DNA from 4 places in the Geodermatophilus sp. SYSU D00703 genome. Region 1 is predicted to be linked to each of the others. Evidence: riboswitches for the same ligand, from Rfam matches in the RefSeq annotation. Region 1 holds a riboswitch; each other region holds the start of a gene.

Region 1 (5,436 bases):
GCGCCGCCCGCGGCCGGCGCCTCGCGCCGCCGCCATCCGTCACGGGGACATCCGCACCCTTGCGGGACCGAGGAGATGAGTGCACATGGGAGCTGTCGGACTGCTGTACGTCGGAGCCGTCCTGGTCGTCAACGGCCTGATGCTGCTGGGGAAGGTGGATGCGCGGTCGGCGGCGCCGCTCAACCTGTTCGTGGGCGCGCTGCAGGTGTTCACGCCCACGTGGCTGATCGTCAGCTCCGGCGGGGACCCGGCGGTGATCCTGGGCGCCTCGGGGATCTACCTGTTCGGGTTCACCTACCTCTACGTGGGGATCAACCTGCTGGGCAACCTCGACGGCACCGGGCTGGGCTGGTTCTCGGCGTTCGTGGCCGTGTGCGCGGTGGTCTACTCCGGCCTGAACTTCTTCTACGCCGTGCCGCGCGACCCCGGGTTCGGCGTCATCTGGCTCTACTGGGCCGCGCTGTGGTTCCTGTTCTTCCTCGTCCTCGGGCTCAAGCGGGAGGAGCTCACCCGCTACACCGGCGCGATCGCGGTCGTCGCCGGCACGGTGACCACGGCCCTGCCGGCGTTCCTGCTGCTCACCGGCTCCTGGGCGCAGTACAGCGGCACGTGGGCGGTCATCCTGGCGATCGTGTTGATCCTCAGCCTGGTCGTGTCCTACCCGCCGCTGCGGGCCCGCCCCGAGCCGGCCGTGCCGCCGTCGGCACCGGTCCCGCAGGGCGCCTCCGAGGCGCCGGAGGGCGTGCCGGTGGCCCGTCACTCCACCGAGCGCGGCGGGGCCGGCACCACGACGCCGGGTCCGTCCGGACGGACGGGCGGTCCGACCGCCTGACCGGGGAACCCGTCGGGCCCCCTCCGCTGCTGCGGAGGGGGCCCGACGCGCGACGGGTCAGTTGCCGCGGAGCAGCTCCTCGAAGGACGGCACGTCCTCGAACGGGTCGGCCGGACGGCGGGCCGCGGTCGGCCGGCCGGCGACCAGGTCGGCGAGCTCACCGGCAGCGCGGTCGATCCGCGCGGCCAGCGCCTGGTCGACGCCGCCGGCGCCGGCCCAGTCCTCGGAGGCGGCGAACACCCCGGTGGGGACGGCGATCGCCCGCAGGTACGCGAACAGCGGGCGCATGGCGTGCTCGATCACCAGCGAGTGCCGCGCGGTGCCCGCGGTGGCGCCGAGCAGCACCGGCGTCCCGGTGAGCGAGTCCTTGTCCAGCACGTCGAAGAACGTCTTGAACAGGCCGCTGTAGGAGGCGGAGAACACGGGGGTCACCGCGATCACCCCGTCCGCGCCGGTCACGGTCTCGATCGACGCGCGCAGCGCGCCGTTCGGGAAGCCGGTGACCAGGTGGTCAGCCAGGTCGCGGGCGTGCTCCCGCAGCTCGACGACCTCCACGGTCGCCTCGTCGCCCCGCTCGCGCAGGGCGGCGACGGTGGCCGCGGTGAGCCGGTCGGCGAGCAGCCGGGTGGACGACGGCGTCGACAGCCCCGCGCTGACGACGGCCAGGGTGCGGGTGGTCATCGGACGGTCACCTCGGCGGAGACCTCCTCGGCGGTGCGGCCGGTGACGTCGTCACCGGCGACGTGCACGGTGCTGTCCACCGCACCGCCCCGGGCGGCGACGAGGGAGGCATGGGTGGGGGCGTCGGGCACGTGCGCCGGCTTGAGTGCGGCGAACTCGCGGCGGAGCACCGGCACGACCTCCTCGCCGAGGATGTCCAGCTGCTCGAGCACGGTCTTCAGCGGCAGGCCGGCGTGGTCGACGAGGAACAGCTGCCGCTGGTAGTCGCCGACGTAGTCGCGGAAGCCGAGGGTGCGCTCGATGACCTGCTGCGGGCTGCCGACGGTCAACGGCGTCTCGCGGGAGAAGTCCTCCAGCGACGGGCCGTGGCCGTAGACCGGCGCGTTGTCGAAGTAGGGCCGGAACTCGTTCACGGCGTCCTGGCTGTTCTCGCGCATGAAGACCTGGCCGCCGAGGCCGACGATCGCCTGGTCGGCCGCGCCGTGGCCGTGGTGCTCGAAGCGGCGGCGGTAGAACTCGACCATCCGCTGGGTGTGCTCCTTGGGCCAGAAGATGTGGTTGGAGAAGAAGCCGTCGCCGTAGTAGGCGGCCTGCTCGGCGATCTGCGGGGAGCGGATCGAGCCGTGCCAGACGAACGGCGGGACGCCGTCCAGCGGCCGCGGGGTGGAGGTGAAGCCCTGCAGCGGGGTGCGGAACTGGCCGGACCAGTTGACGACGTCCTCGTCCCAGAGGCGGCGCAGCAGCGCGTAGTTCTCGACCGCCAGCGGGATGCCGTTGCGGATGTCCTGGCCGAACCACGGGTAGACCGGGCCGGTGTTGCCGCGGCCCAGCATCAGGTCGACCCTGCCGTCGGCCAGGTGCTGCAGCATCGCGTAGTCCTCGGCGATCTTCACCGGGTCGTTGGTGGTGATCAGCGTGGTCGCCGTCGACAGCTGCAGCGTGCTCGTCCGCGCCGCGATGGCGGCCAGCGTGGTGGTGGGGGAGGACGAGAAGAACGGCGGGTTGTGGTGCTCGCCGAGCGCGAAGACGTCGAGCCCGACCTCCTCGGCCTTCTGCGCGATGGCGAGGACCGCCTTGATCCGCTCTCCCTCGGTGGGCGTGCGCCCGGTCGTGGGGTCGGTCGTGATGTCGCTGACCGTGAAGATCCCGAACTGCATCTCGTGCTCCAGGTGGTTGAGAGCGCAACTACTGCTGCGTGCAACGGTCTCACAGCCTGGGTATTCCGCCGACGCCCGCACCAGTGCGCGAGGTAACTCACGTGGCGGATGTGACTCGCGGGATTGTCACGGGACGGTAACGGCCCATACGGTGGCTGTCGTCCGGTCGGTGGAGCGCCCCATCCGGGGAGCCTGGCCGGACGCCGCCGAGTCGTGCCCGCACAGCCGCGGGCGCGAGCCGGGGACCCACCGCAGTACTGGGGTGAGTCCTGTCCGCCGAGCCTCGCTCGGAGGACAGGTAGGGCACCTTCCCGCCCGAACCCGTCAGCTAACTCGGTAGGCGGCCACGGAAGGAACGGAGAGCACCCGCTTGCCTCACCCACGGGCCCTCGCGGCCCGCAGGGTCACCCGGCCACGCGCGCCCCGCGCCTCCTCCCTGGCCCGCTGACCCCGCCAGCCCGCGACCGCCGGCGTCCGCGCGTCCCTCGCTGACCGCGCCCGGTACCCATCCGCACACCGACCACAGCACCGGGCTGTCCTCGCCCCGCCGAGGACTGCCCGCGCGCGCCCCCACGCCCTGGAGCACCACACCCCGATGACCTCCCGCACGCCGCACACCCCGCGCCCGGCCGACGCCGCCCACACCGAGCCCGCCACCCTCGAGCTCACCGCCGCCGAGCCGGCCACCGCCGAGCTCTCGACCACCGAGCTCGCCGCCGCCGACGCCCCCGCCGCCGACGCCCCCGCCCGCCGCCGCCTGCGGCTGCCGGCCAAGGGGCGCCGTCCGGCCTTCCTGCTGGCGACCGCCGCCGCCGGCGCCATCGTGGTCAACGTGCTGACCACCGGTCAGCCGGCCGCCGAGGCCGACACCGCGACGGTGGGCGCGCCCACCAGCGTCGCCGAGCAGCTGGGCCTCGCCGGCTCGTCGGCCGCCCCGGCGTCCCCCGACCTCGCGGCGCTCGAGGGCCTCACCGCCTCGCGCAGTGAGCGCGAGGCCGCGCAGGCCAGCGCCGCCCAGGCCCAGGCCGCGGCCGATCAGGCCGAGCTCGACCGCCAGGCCGCCGAGCGTGCCGCGGCCGAGCAGGCCGCCCGCGAGGCCGCCGAGCGCGCCGCCGCCGAGCAGGCCGCCCGCGAGGCCGCCGAGCGCGCCGCCGCCGAGCAGCAGGCCGCGGCTGCCGCGCCCGCCGCGGCCGCCGCGCCGGCGCGGAGCGGGTCGTTCAAGGACTACGCGATGAGCAAGGTCGGCAGCGCCGAGCAGTTCTCCTGCCTGGAGAAGCTGTGGGGCAAGGAGAGCGGCTGGAACCCCGACGCGCAGAACCCCTCCAGCACCGCCTACGGCATCCCGCAGTTCCTCGACTCGACCTGGGCCGGCACGGGCATCGCCAAGACCTCGGACGGCTACCGCCAGATCGACGCCGGCCTGATCTACATCGAGAAGCGCTACGGCACGCCGTGCGGCGCGTGGTCGCACTCCCAGTCGACCGGCTGGTACTGAGCCGACACCTCGCGCGCGCAGAACGTGCGACGCGCGCCGAGAGCCGCACGCCTCCCGAGAGGAGGGGTGCGGCTCTCGGCGTTGGTGGACACTGATGGGGTCTGTCCCGTCGGCGACGGGACGGTGGGAACCGAGACGCAGGTCGGTGGTGATCGCCGACCGTCGACACCAGGGAGATGCAGCGTGGTCCGGCGCGCCGTCCAGCAGGCTCCCGAGTCCGGAGCCGCCACCCGGCTGCCCGAGCGGGCGCCCCGCGACCGGGCTGCCGCCCTCGACCGGCCGATCTCGACCGGCAACCTGCTGGCCGACTGCGAGCGCTGGTGCCGCGACTCCCTGCCCCGCCGGGAGCCGCGCCCGCCGCAGGGAGCGCAGGTGCTGGAGTTCCCGGGGTGAGACTCGTCCCGTCCCGGTTCGTCCGCGCCCACACCCAGGTCCGGCGGCCGTCGTCCGTCCCGGAGGTCCGGCTGCACGTGGCCGACGACGTCGTGGCCCTCTGGGAGGCGATGGAGACCGACGGCGGCGCCGGCGAGACGCCCCCGTTCTGGGCCGCGGCGTGGCCGGGCGGGCAGGCGCTGGCCCGCTTCGTGCTCGACCGGCCCGCGGTGGTCGCCGGCCGCGCGGTGCTCGACCTGGGCTCGGGCAGCGGGCTGGTCGCCATCGCCGCCCGGCTGGCCGGCGCCCGCTCGGTGCTGGCCAGCGACGTCGACCCGTTCAGCCGGACGGCGATCGGCGTCAACGCCGGGCTCAACGGCGTCCCCGGGGTCAGCGTGACCGGCGACGTGCTCGGCCGCGACCTCCCCGGCGTCGACGTGGTCCTCGCCGGGGACGTCTGCTACGACCGGGAGATGACCGAGCGGGTGCTGCCCTTCCTGGACCGCACCCGGGCCCGCGGGGTCGAGGTGTACGTGGGCGACCCGGGCCGGCCCTACCTGCCGCACGACCGGCTGGTCGCCGAGGCGGTGTACGAGATCCCGGAGACCGAGGGTCCCGGCCTGCGCCGGACGACGGTCTGGCGCCTGCCGTGACCCGGCGCCGTCGATAGGGTGCGCCGCGTGGTTGCCGAACTCTCCGCCGCCGAGCACGTCGACGTCCTCATCGTGGGGGCCGGGCTGTCCGGCATCGGCGCCGCGTGCCACTTGCAGCGCGAGTGCCCCGACCGCAGCTACGCCGTCCTGGAGGCGCGGGACGCCATCGGCGGGACGTGGGACCTGTTCCGCTACCCGGGGGTCCGGTCGGACTCGGACATGTTCACCCTCGGCTACTCGTTCCGG
Region 2 (5,436 bases), on a different contig from region 1:
AGGACCAGCGCCAGCGCGTGCTCGGTCACCGTCCGGCTGTGCAGGCCCGCGCCGCTGGTGATGACGACGTCCGCGGGGAAGCCGGCGGCCAGCACGGCGTCCGGCCCGGCCGCCAGCGTCTGCACCCACCGCAGGTGGGGCATGCGACCGGCGACGGCGGCCAGGTCGGCCGTCGAGCTGCCCCACACGACCATCGCCTCGGCGTCGAGGTGCTCGTCGGGGACGGGTGCCGAGGCGTCGTAGGTGACCGCGCGGACGCCGTCGGGCAGGTCCGGCACCAGCGGGACGGAGTCGGGGAGCAGGAGCTTCACGGGCTGGGGCCTCTCGTCGGGTCAGGGGCCGGATCGGGTCAGGCGGAGGTGCTCACGGTGCCTCCTGGCGGCGGACGCCTGCAGGCCCATGGCACACCCCGCGCAGGGACGCCGCCACCGCAGGCCGGCGGCCCGGCGTCCTGTCCCGACGAGGCCTCAGCCGCCGCGCGGCCGGTCGGCCACGAGCCGGACGATCGGGGCCAGCGCCCGGTCGAGCGGCACGAACCGCGAGGCCAGGTCGCGGACGACGGCGGCCGGCCGGGACGTGCGGAACACCAGCCGGCCCAGGACGCGTGAGGTGCGCTGCGCGGACTCCACGCGGGGGCGCTGCCGGGCCTCGTGGTCCCGCGGCACGGCGGGCACGGACCCCGGCGTGGCCCGCGCCAGCGACCGGCCCAGCACGTCCGCGGACTCGATCGCCATGGCGGCCCCGATGCCCGCGGTCGGGAGGAACCCGGCCGCGGCGTCACCCAGCAGGACCACCCGGCGCGAGGTCCACGTGCGGGCCCGGACGTCGGTCATCGGCCAGTAGTGGGTGCCGTGGCCGGCGGCGACCGTGCGGAGCGCGCGCTCGAGCCGGGCGTCGTCGGCCCGCAGCCGCCCGCGCACCCGGCCAACGAACTCCGCGGCTCCGCGGGCGGTGTCCCGGCGCGGGCCACCCAGGAAGACCCCGACCCGGCCCCGGACCGGGTACGTGCCGAGGAAGAACCCCCGCCCCCAGCACTCCTCGTACCGGTCCGGCGCGTCGTCCGGGTCGGTCCAGCCGACCCAGCCGCCCCAGCCGGTGTCGTACGCCCGGACCCGGCCGCCGTCCTGCTCGATCCGGGTCACGGTCGCGCCGTTGCTGACCCGTCCCCCCGCGGCGGCCGGGACCGCCAGGAGCTCGCCCCGCTCGATGCCGCGGTGGTCCCCGGAGGCCAGCAGGCTCTCGAAGGAGTACTCCCGCAGCGGCCGGCCCGCCCGGTCCCGCAGCGTGTACCGGCGGACGGGCACGCTGCGTTCGCGGTAGGTGCCCCCCACCTGCAGGTGCCGCAGCGCCGGGTCGACCAGCGGGACCAGTCCGAGCACGTGGCCCCGGTCGGCGCCGGAGGGCCGTCGTTCCGGCAGGAACGGGTGCAGCCCGGCTCCGCGGAGGCACAGCGCGAGCGTCACCCCGCCACGCCCGCGCCGACGACCAGGACCCGCAGCGGGTCCTCCCGGACGGCGGCGAGCTGCTCGGCCACGGTTCCCGGTTCGAGCGCCGGCATCCCACCTCCCGACGGACCCGGGGACTCCCTCCACGGTCCTCCCCGCGGCCGTCGGCCGGGGATCAGCCCCGGTAGTTCACGTGGACGTGGTCGAAGTGGTTGGCGGTCACGCCGCCGCGGTCGGCCATCCGCTCGAAGGAACCGTTCGGTGACTGCAGGATCCGCTGCTGCCAGATGAGGTAGTCGACGCCGAGCTCGTCCCAGTGGTCCCTGTGGTACTGGACGATGGCGTCGCCGAGGTCGGCGTCGGTGAGGACCATGTAGTCCACGGCCAGCCCGGAGGGGTGGCCGCCGGGGTCAGCCGCGCTGGCGCGGGTGCCGCCCAGCGTGATGCCGGCGGCGCCGGGCACGGTGGAGACGACGGCGTTCGCGGCGGCCTGCGCGGCCGCCTTGATGCTCCCGGCGGTGTTGGTGATGCGGGCGACCGCGCCCGGCGCGGCCGCAGCGGCTCGCGCGGGCGCCGCCTGCTCCGGTGCGGCGGCTCGCGCGGCGGCCTCGGCCTCCTGCCGGGCGGCCGCCTCGGCCTCGGCGGCGGCCCGCGCGGCGGCCTCGGCCTCGGCCTTCTGCCGGTCGAGCACGGCCTGGTCGGCGGCGGCCTGCGCCTGCTGCGCGGCGGTCTGCTCGGCCTCGCGGGAGGCGCGGCTGGCGGTGAGGTCCTCGAGCGGCTGCAGGTCCGGGGCCGGCGCCGCGTCGACCTCGACGGGGGCGGACTGCGCGGTCAGCCCGAGCTGCTCGGCGACGCTGACCGACTCCGACGCGCCGGCTTCGGCCTGCGCCGGCGGACCCGTCCCGACGAGGACGTTCGCCATGACGGCGCCGGCGACGGCCGTGCCCAGGAGGAGGGCCGGACGGCGGCGCGAGCGGAGGGTGCCACGACGGTCGGCGCGGCGGGACGTGGTGGTTCGGGGGTCCATGGGGTGGGGTGCTCCGGGTGTGCGGGCGCAGCGGAGCCCGCGGCGGGACGCGGGTGCGGCGGGGAGGGCGGTCGGGCGGGCGACGGTCCGGGGGGACCGGCCGGTGCGCGGACCACGGGGGGACGGCGGGGGTGCCGGTCGAGCGAGGTGCTCGCGTGGTGCCGCTGGCGGCGCGGTCGGGGACGGTCGCGGGCGATCAGGTGCGCGGGCGCGCCCGGTACCGGTGCGAAGGCGGGTGTCCGGCAGGGCAGCGGCACGCCATCCGGCGGCTCTCCGTTCTTCCGATGGCCGCCTACCGAGTTAGCTGACGGGTTCGGGCGGGAAGCGGCCCTACCCGCCCCGGACTCGTGCCCGGGAGCGGGATTCACCCCAGTACTGCGATGGGTCCCCGGCCCGCCCCGGAGGGCGACTCGGCGGCGACCGCTCGGCTTCCCCGGAAGGGGACGTGACGACCGCGCGGACGTACCCACCGTAACCGCCGTTATGCGTTTGTGACAATCGCGCGCCGACGATTCGTCGGGTGATGCGGGTCGCGCCTCCCCCGCTCGACGGCCCGGACGTGTAGGGGCCATGGATCCGCGCGGCGCCGCCCCGCCGGCCGCACGCTGGCGTCCTGCGACCCGGCGGCGGCCGCGCTGCTCACGCGGCGGCTGCTCGACGTCCTCGCGGCGCGGAGCCCGGCCCTAGGGTGGAGCCGTGGAGGTCTGGTTCAACCCGTCCTGCTCCAAGTGCCGCACCGCGCGCGCCCAGCTGGAGGAGGCCGGCGTCGAGTACACGCTGCGCCGCTACCTCGAGGACCCGCCGAGCGAGGCGGAGCTGCGCGCCGCGCTGGCCGCCCTCCACCTCGAGCCCTGGGACGTCACGCGGATGTCCGAGCCGCTCGCCCGCGAGCTGGGGCTGCGCGACCTGCCCCGGGACGCCGACACGTGGATCCGCCTGCTGGCCGAGCACCCCCGGCTGATCCAGCGCCCGCTCGTGCTCACCGACGACGGCCGGGCGTGGATCGCCCGCGACGGCCAGACCCTGACCGAGGTCGTCGCGGCCGGTCGGCGTCCCGGCGAGGACGCCGACCAGCGGACGGGGGGCTAGCGGGAGAGCAGCCGCCGCAGCCCGGCGACCGGCGCGCGCAGCGACCACCACGCCAGGCGCACCGGCACGCCGGCCGCGGCCCGGGTCCCGCGCACGCACAGGCGCCGCAGGTCGGCGTACGTGGCCGGGCGGGGGCCGCTCGCCGGAGCGGGCCGCGGTCCCGCGGCCGGAGCGGACTCGTCGGGGGGTGGCGTCGCCGGGACGATCAGGTCGACGGTCGTCCGCCGCCGCGGCGCCCGCAGCGACTCGAACGACGGGATGGGCGGCGGGATCGGCGCCTCGCCGTCGGGCGGCTCGATGCCCGCGGCGACCGCCTCGGCGTGCACCTCGGCCTCCGACGGGGCCGCGCGGGGGGCCTGGCCGACCGGCTCGGGGACGGCGTTCCGGATCGCGGAGATCAGGCCCGGGCCGAGCCCGTCGATCGCGGCGAGCTCGCGCCGGCTGAGCCCCGCCAGCTCCTCGGTCGTGGTCACGCCCGCGCGCAGCAGCGCGGCCACGGCCCGCCCGGGCAACCCCAGGTCGCGGATCGTCCCCGCCGGCACACCCCCCGGCGACTCGATCGGCATGCCGCCCAACCTATCGCCGCGCCCGGCCGGTGCGCTCCGCGGGCCGGGTGGTCGCGACGCTACTCGCGGGTGAAGGTGCCCAGCCCGGTGCGGTCGTAGAAGTCGAGCCGGACGGTCGCGGCCCGGTCGCCCTCCACCGTGAAGATCGCTCCGGCGAGCCCGTTGGCGTTCTCGCCGACGGTCTCGAAGGTGAACGTGTCCCCGGTGTGGTGGGTCAGGGCGAAGGTCGTGGGCAGGTCCGGCGGCCCCATCGACATGCTGAGGGCGTCCCCGGCGGCGGTCACGGTCAGCGGGCCGTAGTAGGGGTTGGCGTAGGTCCCGGCGTACGTGGTCGGTGGCCGGGCCGGCGCCGCGTCGGCGGGCGGCGGGGCCGTCCAGTCGGTCTCCGGCGCGTCGGCCGCCTCGACCTGCTCGAAGACGGCCGCGGTGAAGGTGAGCCAGTCGACCGTGGGCTGCCCGTGGTTCGCGACGTCGAAGAACCCGGCGGCGATCGCCTCGGGGATGCCCTGGGGACGCCCGTTGGTCAGCACCACGATGCCGAGCTGCTCCACGGGCAGCATCAGGACCGTCGTGGCGGCGCCCAGGAAGAAGGCCCCGGAGTGCCCGATCTGCAGCCGACCCTGGTCGTCGTAGGAGACGTTCCAGCCCAGACCGTAGAAGCCCGTGCGGGCCTCCGGGCCGGACGGCCGGCTGGACACCGAGTGCGGGACGCGGGTGACGTCCAGCGCGTCCGGGTCGACGACCTGCCGGCCCTCGTACACGCCGTTGCCCAGCTGGAGGCGCACCCACTCGGCGAGGTCCCGCACCGAGGAGCTGGCCCCGCCGGCGGGTGCCTCGGCGTCGGCGTCCCGGGTGTAGCGGGCCTCCCACGTGCCGTCGCCGGTCGGCACGTGGATCGCCGCCCTGTTCGCCGCGTTCGCGTAGTCCTGGTGGCGGTAGCTGGTCGACGTCATGCCCAGCGGCTCGAACAGCTCCTGCCGGGCCAGGTCCTCCCACGGCAGGCCCGCGGCCTCCGCCGCGGCCTGGCCGGCCGCGGTGAAGCCGAAGTTGCTGTAGGCGTAGGTCGACCGGAACGGCTCCAGGGGCTGCTGGTCGAGGCGGCCGAGGATGTGGTCGCGGTCCCAGCCGAGGTCCTCGAGCAGGTCACCCGCCCCGGTGTGCAGGCCGCTGCGGTGCGACAGCAGGTCGGCGAAGGTGGCGTGCTCGGTGACGTAGGGGGCGGAGAGGGCGAAGTCCGGGTCGGACGCCGCGACGGGGTCGTCCCACCCGATGACGCCGTCCCCCACGACACGGGCGATGACGGTGGAGG
Region 3 (5,436 bases), on a different contig from region 1:
CTCCTGGTGCTGGCCACGTCGTCCCTGCTCCTCGCGGCGGGCGGGACCACCCTCTGGCGGCTCGGCCCGACCGCGGCCGCGTCCGGCAGGTCCCTGCCCTGGTCGGACGGGGCGACCGCCGGCCTCTGCGCCGCCGCCCTGCTCGCGCTGGCCCTCCTCGCGGTCACCGTGCTGGTCCTGGCCGCCCTGACGCCCGAGGACCCGGCGACCCCGGCTCGGCTGCGGCGACTGGCCGGCGGCTGGGCCGGTGGGCTGGTCGCGACCGCGGGCTGCTTCCTCGGCATCGGCCTGGCCGCCGGGACGACGTACCTGGCGCAGGTCGCGCTCGACCTGGTGCTGGACGCGGGCGTGGAGGTCCCGACGTACCTGCAGCGGATCGCCTATGGCTGGGGCGTGGCGGTGGCCCTCATCGCGGTCGTCGGCGTGCTCGCGTGGTCCCGCCGCGCGGCGGCGGCGCGGCGACGCCGCGCCGTCGTGGCCGCCATGTACACCCCCGACGGCGCCGACCGCCCCCGGCTCTCGGACGCCGGGCTCGAGCGGGTGGCCCGCGCCGTGTCCGCCGCCCGCCTGAAGAACGTGCTCGCGCCGGTGTTCGTCGTCGCCGCCCTCGTCGGCTGGGTCCTGTCGCTCGCCGCCGTCGCCGAGCAGGTGCGGAGCGGGTGCGACCGTGCCGCCTGCGCTCCGGGCGACCTCCCGTCCCCGTGGGGCTGGGCCAGCGCGGTCACCGCTGACGGGCCCTGGGCGCGGGGGCTCGTCGGCTTCGGCTCCGCCGTCCTGTTCCTGTTCGCCGTCGCCCTCGCCGTGCTGGGATCCCGGGCGTTCGTATCCGCGCCGGAGGGCGCCCGGTGGCGACGCAGGGTCAACGTCGTCTGGGACGTGATCGCGTTCTGGCCGCGGGCGGCGCACCCGTTCGTGCCCGCGGCGTACTCGCAGGTGGCGGTCCCGGCGCTGGTCGACCGCATCGAGTGGTTGCTCTCCGAGGAGGGGGAGGCCGACCAGGTGGTCCTGGCCGCGCACAGCCAGGGGAGCCTGGTCAGCCTGGCCGCGCTGCGCTCGATCGCTCCCGAGCTCTACCCGAGAGTCGGGCTGGTGACCTTCGGCTCCCAGTTGCGCATGCAGTTCTGCCGCGTGTTCCCCGCGCACGTGGGCCCTGGTGTGCTCCGCTGGCTCAGCGACACCTGGGGGGAGCGCTGGGTGAGCCTGTTCCGCGAGACCGACCCGATCGCCGGGCCGGTCCGGAGCTGGGACCGGACGCCCGAGACCGGCCCGCTCCGGTCACGCCGGCTCTGGGACGACGGTCCGGAGGAGGACTGGCGCGATCCCCGCACCCTGCGACGGGTCTGCGGCGGCGAGTGGCGCCTGCTGGACCCGGTCGCCTCCGACCCGGACAACCAGTCCGCGCCGGAGCCGCCGCTGTTGGCACACAGCCGCTACTGGGCCGACCCGGACTGGCCGATGGCGGTCGGCGTCGCCCGGGGCGCGGCCGCAGCTCGACGGTCGATGCCGTCGCCCGGCGCCGGCCAGGTCACGGGGGGCCAGCCCGGCCCCCCGTGACCTGCGCGGACGGTGCGGCTCAGACGACGAGCGACTGCCCCACGTAGACGAGGTTCGGATCGCTCACCCGGTCCTGGTTCCGCGCGTACAGGTCGCGCCAGCTCATCCCGTGGGCCGCGGCGATGGTGCCGAGCGTGTCCCCGGCCCGGACGACGTAGCTCCCGGCCGCCGTGCGGTGGTCCCGTGACGCCCGTTCGGGTTCGGTCGCGACGGGGGCCGCCGCCTGCGCCGACGACCCGCCGGTCAGGTACCGGCCGCAGTTCGGCCAGGCGCCGATGCCCTGGCCGTCGAGGGTGCGCTCGGCGACCACGATCTGCTGCTCCTTGCTGGCCAGGTGGGCGTTGGACGCGAACTCGTGCCCGCCGTAGGCGGCCCAGGTGCTCGCGCTGAACTGCAGGCCGCCGTAGTAGCCGTTGCCGGTGTTGATGTGCCAGTTCCCGCTGGACTCGCACTGGGCGACGCCGTCCCAGTCGTGCTCCGCGGCCGAGGCCGTGCCGGGGAGCGCGAGGGCGGACAGGGCCGCCGCACCGGTGAGGACGACGGCGCCGCGACGCAGGGCGCGTGCGGGCGTGCGGGATCGGTCGTGCTGGGGCATGGAGGATCCTCCGATCGACCGCCGGCGGGGTGAGCTGTCGGGTTCGGGCGGATCGGTTGCCCGGCCGCGGGTCGCGGCTTCACCCCGAGACGCGCAGCGCTGTTCACTGCAGCGCGCCGAGAGTGGGTCCCCCACCCCCGTCCACGGTCGTGCAGAGGTCGGACGCCGCCGGACGGGGTTGGGCGGGACGGCGCCGTGCCCGGCCGGACAGCCGGAGCACGGGCGGGACGCTAGGAGCGGACGCCCGGGTCCGCGCGCGGCGACGGGCGTTGCGCGCCGGCGTGGCGCGACAGGCCGGGCCGGGGGCAGCGCACCGCCCTCGGCCGACAACTCTCCGTCGTGAGTCCGGGAACGTCGTCGAAGGCCACCCTCCAGGGGCCCTCGGCCTGAGCCTCGTGACGTGCTGGAGCGGCCCCTCTGCAGGGTCCCGCCGCGAGCCTGCGAGTGGCGGGGGGCAGAGGGGTCCTCTCTCAGTCCCGGACGAGCAGCGCCACCGGCAGCCGCTCCAACGCCGCGCCGACCGGCAGTCCGGCGGCGTCGGAGACGAACCGGTCGCCGGTGAGCAGGTCCCGCCACGACCCGTTCGGCAGCTGCAGCGCGGTGTCGCCCCAGCCCCCGGAGGCGGCCAGCCCGACCGGCAGCCGGGTCGCCACGGTCACGACGCCGCCCCGGTCGAAGGCCACCACGTGGCCGGCCGCGGCGCCGGTGGCCTCGACCGGCTGGTAGCCGCCGAACCACCCGGGGTGCTCGCGGCGGGCGCGCAGCGTCCGGGAGACGACGAGCAGCTTCGCCGCGCCCTCGTCGTCCACCGGCGGCACCCAGCCCTCGTCGAGCCGGGCCAGCAGGCGCCGGCGCAGCCCGTAGTCCACGGGGCGGCGGTTGTCCGGGTCGACCAGCGAGAGGTCCCACAGCTCGGTGCCCTGGTAGACGTCCGGGACGCCGGGCATGGTCAGCTGCAGCAGCTTCTGCGACAGCGAGTTCGACCGGCCCGGCGGCGTGATGCGGGCCACGAAGCCCTCGAACTCAGCGCTGGTCGTGCGGTCGTCGTACGCGGCGTCCACGAGCGCGTGCAGCCGCGCCTCGAACTCCTCGTCGGGGTCGGTCCACGTGGTCGACGTCCCGGCCTCGCGCGCCGCCTTCTCCGCGTAGGCGTGCGCCCGCTCCCGGGACAGCGGCCAGGCGCCGACCAGGTTCTGCCACACCAGGTGGGCCAGCGGCCGGTCGGCGAGCCGGTGCCGGGCCAGCCAGCCGCGGACCAGTCCCGCCCACTCGGTGGGCAGCTCGGCGAGCACCGCCAGCCGCGCCCGCACGTCCTCGCTGCGCTTGGTGTCGTGCGTGGACAGCGTCGTCATCGACTGCGGCTTGCGCGCCAGCCGGCGCCCCTGCGCCTCGTGGAACTCCGCGACGGTGCTGCCGAAGCGGGCCGGGTCGCCGCCCACCTCGTTGAGCGCGACGAACCGGGCCCAGCGGTAGTAGGCGGTGTCCTCCACGCCCTTGGCCATGACTGGGCCGCTGGTCTGCTCGAAGCGGGTCGCCGCCTCGGTGCCGGCCTGGGACAGCACCGGGTGCAGCGCGTCGAGGGCGTCGGCCAGGTCGGGACGGCGGGACCGCACCGCGGCCACGGTGGCGTCGAGGTGCTCGCGGCCGTCGGGCAGGTAGGTGCGGTAGACCGGGAACGCCGCCAGCAGCTCGGCCAGGGCCTCGGTCTGCTGCTCCCGCGAGATGCCGGGCAGCTCGCCGATCACCCGCACCAGGCGGGCCACCTCCGAGCCGAGCATCCCGTCGGTGACCTCGCGCTTGCAGGCGTGCACCAGCGCGGCGTACTCCACGGCCCGGCCGGACAGCTCGGTGTCCAGCGCGGTCAGCGCAGGCTCGCCGGCCGGGTCGACCAGCACGTCGTCGACCTCGGTCAACGCGTCGTAGCCGGTCGTCCCGGCGGTCGCCCAGCTCTCCGGCAGGTCCTCACCGGGCTCGAGGATCTTCTCGACCACCGTCCACCGGTTACCGGACAGCCGGGCCAATCTCTCCAAGTACTCCCTGGGTCTGGCGAGCCCGTCGGGGTGGTCGATCCGCAGCCCGTCGACCGCGCCGGCCGCGACCATCTCCAGGACCAGCCGGTGGGTGGCGTCGAAGACCGCCGGGTCCTCGGCGCGCAGCCCGGCGAGGGTGTTGATCGCGAAGAACCGCCGGTAGTTGAGGTCGGTGTCGGCGCGCCGCCAGTCGACCAGCTCGTAGTGCTGGCGGGCGTGCACCTCCTGTGGCGTGCCCCCATCGGTGCCGGGGGCGATCGGGAAGCGGTTGTCGTAGTAGCGGAGCTCGCCGTCCACCACCTCCAGCTTCTCGACGTCGTCCGCCGACCCGAGGACCGGGACGCGCAGCTTGCCGCCGCCGAAGTCCCAGTCGATGTCGAACGCCGCGGCGTGGGCGCTGTCCCGGCCGTGCTGCAGCACGTCCCACCACCACGGTGCCTCCGCCGGGTCGGCGACGCCCATGTGGTTGGGCACGAGGTCCAGCACGAGGCCCAGGCCGCGCCCGTGCAGCGCCTCGACCAGCCGGTCGAAGCCCTCCCGCCCGCCGCGCGACTCGTCGACGTGCGCGTGGTCGACGGTGTCGTAGCCGTGGGTGCTGCCCGAGGCCGAGCGCAGCAGCGGGGACGAGTAGGCGTGGCTCACGCCCAGGTCGGCCAGGTAGCCGGCGACCGCCGCGGCGTCGTCCAGGGGGAAGTGGGCGGTGACCTGCAGCCGGTAGGTCGCCGTCGGGACGTCGCGGCGGCGCTCCTCGCTCAGCGGCTCGCTCTCGGGGGTCGGCTCGCCCACGTCAGGACCGCCGCGGCGCGCTGAGGACCACCATGGAGCGGTCCTGCAGCGTCATCGTCTCGCCCGGCTTGAGCTCGAGGGGTTCGACCTCGCCCATCTCGGCGGTGTCGAGGCGGACGGTCCAGGACCCGGCGTACTCCTCCGACGGCAGGCAGAAGTCGATCGGCTCGGAGGAGCCGTTGAACGCCAGGTAGAAGTGGTCGTCGACGACGTCGTCGCCGCGCTCGTCGGTCTCGCGGATGCCGTGCCCGTTGAGGTACATGGCGATCGCCTTGCTGAACCCGGCGTCCCAGTCGTCCTCGGTCATCAGGTCGCCGGCGGGCGTCAGCCAGGCGACGTCCTGCACCGGCGCACCCTCCTCGCGCCGGACCGGCCGGCCGTGGAAGAACCGGCGCCGTCGGAAGGTCGGGTGGTCGGCGCGGATGCGGGTCACCAGCTTGGTGAACGCCAGCAGGCCCTCGTCGACCTCGT
Region 4 (5,436 bases), on a different contig from region 1:
GCGCTCCGACCGGCCGGCGGCTCGACGGCTGGCAGACTCCCCCGGTCGCCCGCCCGGCCCGCTGCCGGCCCGCCCCGCTTCGAGAGGACGTCCCGCGATGACCACCACCGCACCCGACCCCGCCGCGCTGGAGGCCGAGCGCGCCCGCATCCGGGCGGCGCACCTCAAGCCCGCCGGCGAGCGCCCCGCCTCGACCGCGCGTGGCCTGCACCACACCGCGCTGATCAGCAGCGACGTCGAGCGGACCGTGCGCTTCTACCAGGACGTCCTCGGCTTCCCGCTGACCGAGCTGATCGAGAACCGCGACTACCCCGGCTCGTCGCACTTCTTCTTCGACATCGGCAACGGCAACCTCGTCGCCTTCTTCGACTTCCCCGGCCTGGACGTCGGCCCCTACGCCGAGGTGCTCGGCGGGCTGCACCACATGGCCATCAGCGTCGACCCCGAGCGGTGGCAGGAGCTGGTGCAGCGGCTCTCCGACGCCGGGGTGCCGCACGAGGTGCACAGCGGGGTGTCGGTGTACTTCCGCGACCCCGACGGCGCCCGCATCGAGCTGATCGCCGACCCGCTCGGGGAGATGTACGGACACCACGTCCTGTGACCCCGGGCGGCCCCTCCCAGCAGGGAGCGCGCCATGAGGCGACTCGTCGACATCTCCGTCCCACTGATGGCCGGCATCGCCTCGGACCCGCCCGGCCTGCTGCCGGAGATCGACTACTACACGCACGAGCAGACCGCCGAGGAGGTCGTCTCCTACTTCCCGGGGCGACCGTCGACGACCTGCCCGACCGGGAGGGATGGGCGCTCGAGCGCGTCCGGATCGCCACGCACAGCGGCACGCACGTCGACGCCCCGTACCACTACTCGAAGGTCATGGACGGCGGCGCCCGTGCCATCACGATCGACGAGGTCCCCCTGGAGTGGTTCCTGCAGCCGGGCGTGAAGCTGGACTTCCGGCGCTTCCCGGACGGGTACGTGCTCAGCGCCGCGGACGTCGAGGCGGAGCTGGCGCGCATCGACCACGCGCTCGCTCCGTTGGAGATCGTCCTCGTCAACACCGCGGCCGGTGCTCGCTACGGCCAGGAGGACTACGTCGCCTCCGGCTGCGGGATGGGGCGGGAGGCCACCCTGTACCTGCTGGAGCGGGGCGTCCGGCTGACCGGCACCGACGCCTGGAGCTGGGACGCGCCGTTCGTGCACACGGCTCGCCGCTTCGCCGTCGACCACGACCCCTCGGTGATCTGGGAGGGGCACCGCGCCGGCCGGGAGATCGGCTACTGCCACATCGAGAAGCTGCACAACCTCGAGGCCCTGCCGCCCACCGGGTTCGAGGTCTCCTGCTTCCCGGTGAAGGTCTCCTCCGCGTCGGCCGGGTGGACCTGCGCCGTCGCGATCTTCGAGGACTGACCGGCCGCCCACGCCCGTGCGCACCCGGGAACCGGGCAGGGGGTCGCTGCCGTGTGGGCCCCGCTCCTCCCGGGCGGCGCACCGCCCGGCCGGTCAGGCGGGGGTCAGCTCGGTCTGGTGCAGGACCTCCCCGCCGACGGTCCGCAGCTGCACGGTCATGACCCCGCTCGCCCCGTCGATGCGGACGGAGCCGAGGAACTGGGACGTGTCGCCCGGCGCCCGGTTCGGGGTGTCGGCGACCCGGGAGAAGACCACCCGGGGGCCGAACGTGCCGTCGAGCGCACTGCGCCCGAAGGGCGCGGCGTGCAGCGGGCCGGAGACGAACTCCCAGAACGGGTCGAAGTCGGGGAAGGCCGCGCGCTGCGGGTCGTAGTGGTGGGCCGCGGTGTAGTGGACGTCGCCGGTGAGCCAGACGACGTTGCGCACCCCGCTCCGCCTGAGGTCCGACAGGAGGCGGGCGATCTCCAGCTCCCGGCCGGCCGGTCGCCCCGGGTCGCGGTCGGCGACGCCGTCCACGTCGATCGGACCGTCGGGCACCACGAGCCCGATCGGCATGTCGGAGGCGACCACCTTCCACAGCGCCCGGGACGTGGTCAGCCGCCGGGTGGCCCTGGCGAGCTGCTGCTCCCCGAGGATGCGGGCGCCCGGCCCGCCGGTGGTGGTGTCCCCCGTGTTCGGACCGCGGTGACTGCGCAGGTCGAGGGCGACGACGTCCAGCAGCGGGCCGTAGGACAGGACGCGGTCGATGCGGCTGCCGGCGACCGGTGTGTACTCGAGGAAGGCCCGCCGGCCCCGGGCGGCGAGCGTGTCGACGTCGGTCACGGTGTACCGGTGGTCGTCCAGGACCTCGCGGGGGTACCAGTTGTCGGTCACCTCGTGGTCGCTCCACTGGAGGAACTGCGGGACCTCGGCGGTGAAGCGGCGCACGTTGTCGTCGAGCAGGTTGTACAGGAACTGGCCCCGGTACTCGTCCAGGGTCTCGGCGACCTTGCTCTTCGCCGGGGTGACCACGTTGCGCCACACCGTGCCGTCGGGGAGGACGACGGTCTCCGTCAGCGGCCCGTCGGCGTAGACGTTGTCGCCGGAGTGGACGAAGAAGTCCGGCGCGAGCCGGCGGACCGCCTCGAAGCCGGTCATGCCGCCGGTGCCGGGGTTGATCCCCCAGCCCTGCCCGGCGACGTCGCCGGACCAGCTGAAGCTCACGTCCCGCCGGTCGACCGGGGCGGTGACCAGCCGGCCGACGAGCGGTTCGCCGGCGCGCCCGGGGTCGTCGTCCCCGGTGAAGGTGACCCGGTAGAACAGCTCCGTCCCCGGCGGCAGGCCGTCGACCAGCACCTTCCCGGTGTGGTCGGTGTCCGGCCCCACGTCGATCCACCGCTGCGCGTGGGGCCTGCGGAAGTCCGCCGTGGCGGCCACCTCGACGTGCATCCGGGCCGGGCGGTCGGTCCTTGACCAGACGACCGCCGAGCGTGCGGTCACGTCCCCGCTCTGCACGCCCCACCGTGCCTCGGGTCGCGACCGCAGGAGCGCCGGGCCGCCGAGCGCGAGTGACCCACGGCCGGCGAGACCGCCGAGGCCCACGCCGGCCCCGACGAGGACGGCGCCCTGCAGCAGCTGCCGCCGGGTGAGGTCCCGAGGGGCACCGGTCCGGCCGCGGCGGGTCGGGGGATCGGGCATGTCCGTCTCCGTCCTCCAGCCGTGCGCCACCACCGTCCCGTCGTGGATCGACCTGCAGTCGACACCCGGGCGAGCCCTGGGGAAAGCCCGATCGTCCCGGTGCAGGCAGGGCCCGAACGCACCCGACTGTGTCGCAGTCCACGGGACGCGCGGACGCGCGTCCCGACCAGCGCGTCCGTCTCACGAACACCACGGTGTGACGGCCGTCACGGCGACAATGCACATGACAGTACGTAGCGTTTTGGCTGCGCTCAGCAAACGAGAGCGCGGCGCCGGTCCGCCAAACCCTGCCCACCGGCTGCCATCCACACCGACCTCAGGGCAGGGGTGGGGGACCCACGTTCCACGGCGCGCTCCGGCTCACGGCACGGCGCGTCTCGGGGTGGAGCCGCGATCCGCGGCCGGGCACCGATCGCCCGAACCCGACAGCTCACCTCGCCGGCGGTGATCGGAGACCACCCATGGCAAAGCACCGCGCGCCCCGCTACGTCCGCACCAAGAAGGCGATCGCCAAGGCCCCCGTCGCGGCCGGGGCCACCGTCGTCGGACTCGGCGTCCTCAGCAGCTCCCCGGCCCAGGCCGCGGACGGGACCCCCTCCACCACCGTCGCGGAGGCACCGGTCCTCGCGCCGGCCCCCGCCGCCGAGCCGGCCCCCGCCGCGGTGGACGACTACACGGTCCAGCTCGGCGACACGGTCGCGGAGATCGCCGGTGCGGTCGACCAGCCGTGGCGGGAGCTGTACGAGCGCAACGTCGGCGTGATCGGCAGTGACCCGAACCTGATCGTCCCGGGTCAGGTCCTGCTGGTGACCGGCGCCACCTCGGCCGCCTCGGCCGCTCCGGCTGCCCCGGCGGCGCCCGTCGAGGCAGGCAGCGTGGGCAACTCGGCGCCAGCGGCCGTCGCCGCCGCCGCTCCGGCGGCCCCGGCGCCTGCGCCCGCGCAGATCAGCAACAGCGCCGGGCCGATCAAGCCGGCCGCGCAGGCCGCCGCGAACGCCGTCGTCTCCGACGTGCCCGGCGCCGCCGGCATCACCCTCGGCGGCACCCGCGCCAGCGCGGTCGACCCGCACGGTCACCCCTCCGGGCTGGCGGTGGACTACATGGTCCTGACCGACGCCGCCCTCGGCGACGCCATCGCCCAGTACCACATCGACCACTGGGACGAGCTCGGCGTGGAGTACGTCATCTGGCAGCAGCGGATCCTGACCTCGCCGACCGGGGCCTGGAAGCCGATGGCCGACCGCGGTGGCGTGACGGCCAACCACTTCGACCACGTCCACACCAACTACCGCGGCTGACCCCTCGGCCCACGACTCCCCCGGGCCCCGGCCGCCGCGCGCGGCCGGGGCCCGCGTGCCCTCCGGGACGGGTCATGTCTCCGGCGCGATCCGGTACGGCGCGGTGCCGCCGGCGTCGACCTGGAAGGCCATGCCGGTCACGTAGCGCGCCTCGTCGGAGGCGGGAACAGGACGGCGTTGCTGATGCCGACCGCCTCGACCCAGGGGACCGGGAGCGCGTTGACCGCCTTGCAGCCCTCGGCGGCCTCCTCCCGGCTGGCTCCGGGCAGGCCGAACACCTCGTACGTGGCCGGGTTCTGCACCATCGGGGTGTCGACCGTGGTCGGGTGCACCGAGTTCACCCGGATCCGCGCCGGCGCGAGCTCGACGGCCAGCGTGCGCATCAGCCCGGTGACGCCGTGCTTGGCGGCTGGGTAGTGGCCCGAGTTCGGGAACGCCACCAGGCCCGCCGTCGAGCTGGTCAGGACGATCGACCCGCCCTCGCCCCGCTCCAGCATCGGGCGGGCGGCGGCCGTGCCGACCAGAGAGGCCACCTCGCCACCGTCCACGCCTCCCCGTCGGACCGGTATCGCACCGAGCACGCGAGGGTCACCGGCGCCTGCGCCCTGGGACCGTCACCTCCCGCGTCGGTTCATCCGCTGCGGGTGAGGCTCGCAGACGGCGGAGGACACCAGCATCAGGACCCCGGGGAGACGCGCTCACGGGGAGGCCGCGGTGCGGTGGTTGACCGAGCAGTTCATCGCCCACCCGGAGATCGCGGGCCTCCTGGCTCTCGGGGGGCCGCAGCGGCCGGTCCGCACCTCAGCGGCCGACCCGCACGGCGAGCGGTACGAGCAGGCCGGCCGGTCTCTGGCCGCGATCGGCCGGCCGCACGTCGAGGAGGAGCAGAAGGCGCAGCAGGGCGGATGAGCTCCTGCCCGCGGCGACAGCGCGGCTCCCGCCACGCACCGCCCGACGTGCCGGCGACCGACCCCGCCGGCGGCCCTCCGGCGCCGACGCCCGCGGGCTGGTGCAGCTCGTCCTGCTCGCCGCCGCCATCGGCATCCCGGCGGCG

What was found. Region 1 has a riboswitch for cyclic di-AMP ahead of ACI782_RS22455 (aggregation-promoting factor C-terminal-like domain-containing protein). Riboswitches for the same ligand answer to the same signal wherever they lie in the genome.
Region 2: it holds a riboswitch for cyclic di-AMP, as region 1 does, so the genes downstream of both, ACI782_RS23650 (hypothetical protein) here and ACI782_RS22455 (aggregation-promoting factor C-terminal-like domain-containing protein) in region 1, are expected to answer to the same signal.
Region 3: it holds a riboswitch for cyclic di-AMP, as region 1 does, so the genes downstream of both, ACI782_RS15835 (LysM peptidoglycan-binding domain-containing protein) here and ACI782_RS22455 (aggregation-promoting factor C-terminal-like domain-containing protein) in region 1, are expected to answer to the same signal.
Region 4: it holds a riboswitch for cyclic di-AMP, as region 1 does, so the genes downstream of both, ACI782_RS14365 (LysM peptidoglycan-binding domain-containing protein) here and ACI782_RS22455 (aggregation-promoting factor C-terminal-like domain-containing protein) in region 1, are expected to answer to the same signal.

The regions. Positions count from the first base shown of each region.
Region 1 is NZ_JBJGYU010000036.1:29,931-35,366, reverse strand. Features, by position in the region: gene ACI782_RS22470 (AmiS/UreI family transporter) at 86-832, shown strand; gene ACI782_RS22465 (FMN reductase) at 890-1,513, opposite strand; gene ACI782_RS22460 (LLM class flavin-dependent oxidoreductase) at 1,510-2,670, opposite strand; cyclic di-AMP (ydaO/yuaA leader) riboswitch at 2,879-3,028, shown strand; gene ACI782_RS22455 (aggregation-promoting factor C-terminal-like domain-containing protein) at 3,266-4,165, shown strand; gene ACI782_RS22450 (hypothetical protein) at 4,349-4,558, shown strand; gene ACI782_RS22445 (class I SAM-dependent methyltransferase) at 4,555-5,190, shown strand; gene ACI782_RS22440 (flavin-containing monooxygenase) at 5,218-5,436, shown strand, end outside.
Region 2 is NZ_JBJGYU010000042.1:18,051-23,486, forward strand. Features, by position in the region: gene ACI782_RS23640 (phosphoglycerate dehydrogenase) at 1-311, opposite strand, end outside; gene ACI782_RS23645 (FAD-dependent oxidoreductase) at 468-1,463, opposite strand; gene ACI782_RS23650 (hypothetical protein) at 1,621-2,472, opposite strand; cyclic di-AMP (ydaO/yuaA leader) riboswitch at 2,747-2,898, opposite strand; gene ACI782_RS23655 (ArsC/Spx/MgsR family protein) at 3,169-3,561, shown strand; gene ACI782_RS23660 (DNA-directed RNA polymerase subunit alpha C-terminal domain-containing protein) at 3,558-4,127, opposite strand; gene ACI782_RS23665 (serine hydrolase) at 4,187-5,436, opposite strand, start outside.
Region 3 is NZ_JBJGYU010000016.1:25,383-30,818, reverse strand. Features, by position in the region: gene ACI782_RS15840 (hypothetical protein) at 1-1,554, shown strand, start outside; gene ACI782_RS15835 (LysM peptidoglycan-binding domain-containing protein) at 1,574-2,149, opposite strand; cyclic di-AMP (ydaO/yuaA leader) riboswitch at 2,153-2,313, opposite strand; gene treY (malto-oligosyltrehalose synthase) at 2,620-4,965, opposite strand; gene glgX (glycogen debranching protein GlgX) at 4,967-5,436, opposite strand, start outside.
Region 4 is NZ_JBJGYU010000013.1:66,521-71,956, forward strand. Features, by position in the region: gene ACI782_RS14350 (VOC family protein) at 98-601, shown strand; gene ACI782_RS14355 (cyclase family protein) at 598-1,407, shown strand; gene ACI782_RS14360 (alkaline phosphatase D family protein) at 1,501-3,084, opposite strand; cyclic di-AMP (ydaO/yuaA leader) riboswitch at 3,383-3,543, shown strand; gene ACI782_RS14365 (LysM peptidoglycan-binding domain-containing protein) at 3,546-4,382, shown strand; gene ACI782_RS14370 (SDR family NAD(P)-dependent oxidoreductase) at 4,520-4,915, opposite strand; gene ACI782_RS14375 (hypothetical protein) at 5,097-5,291, shown strand.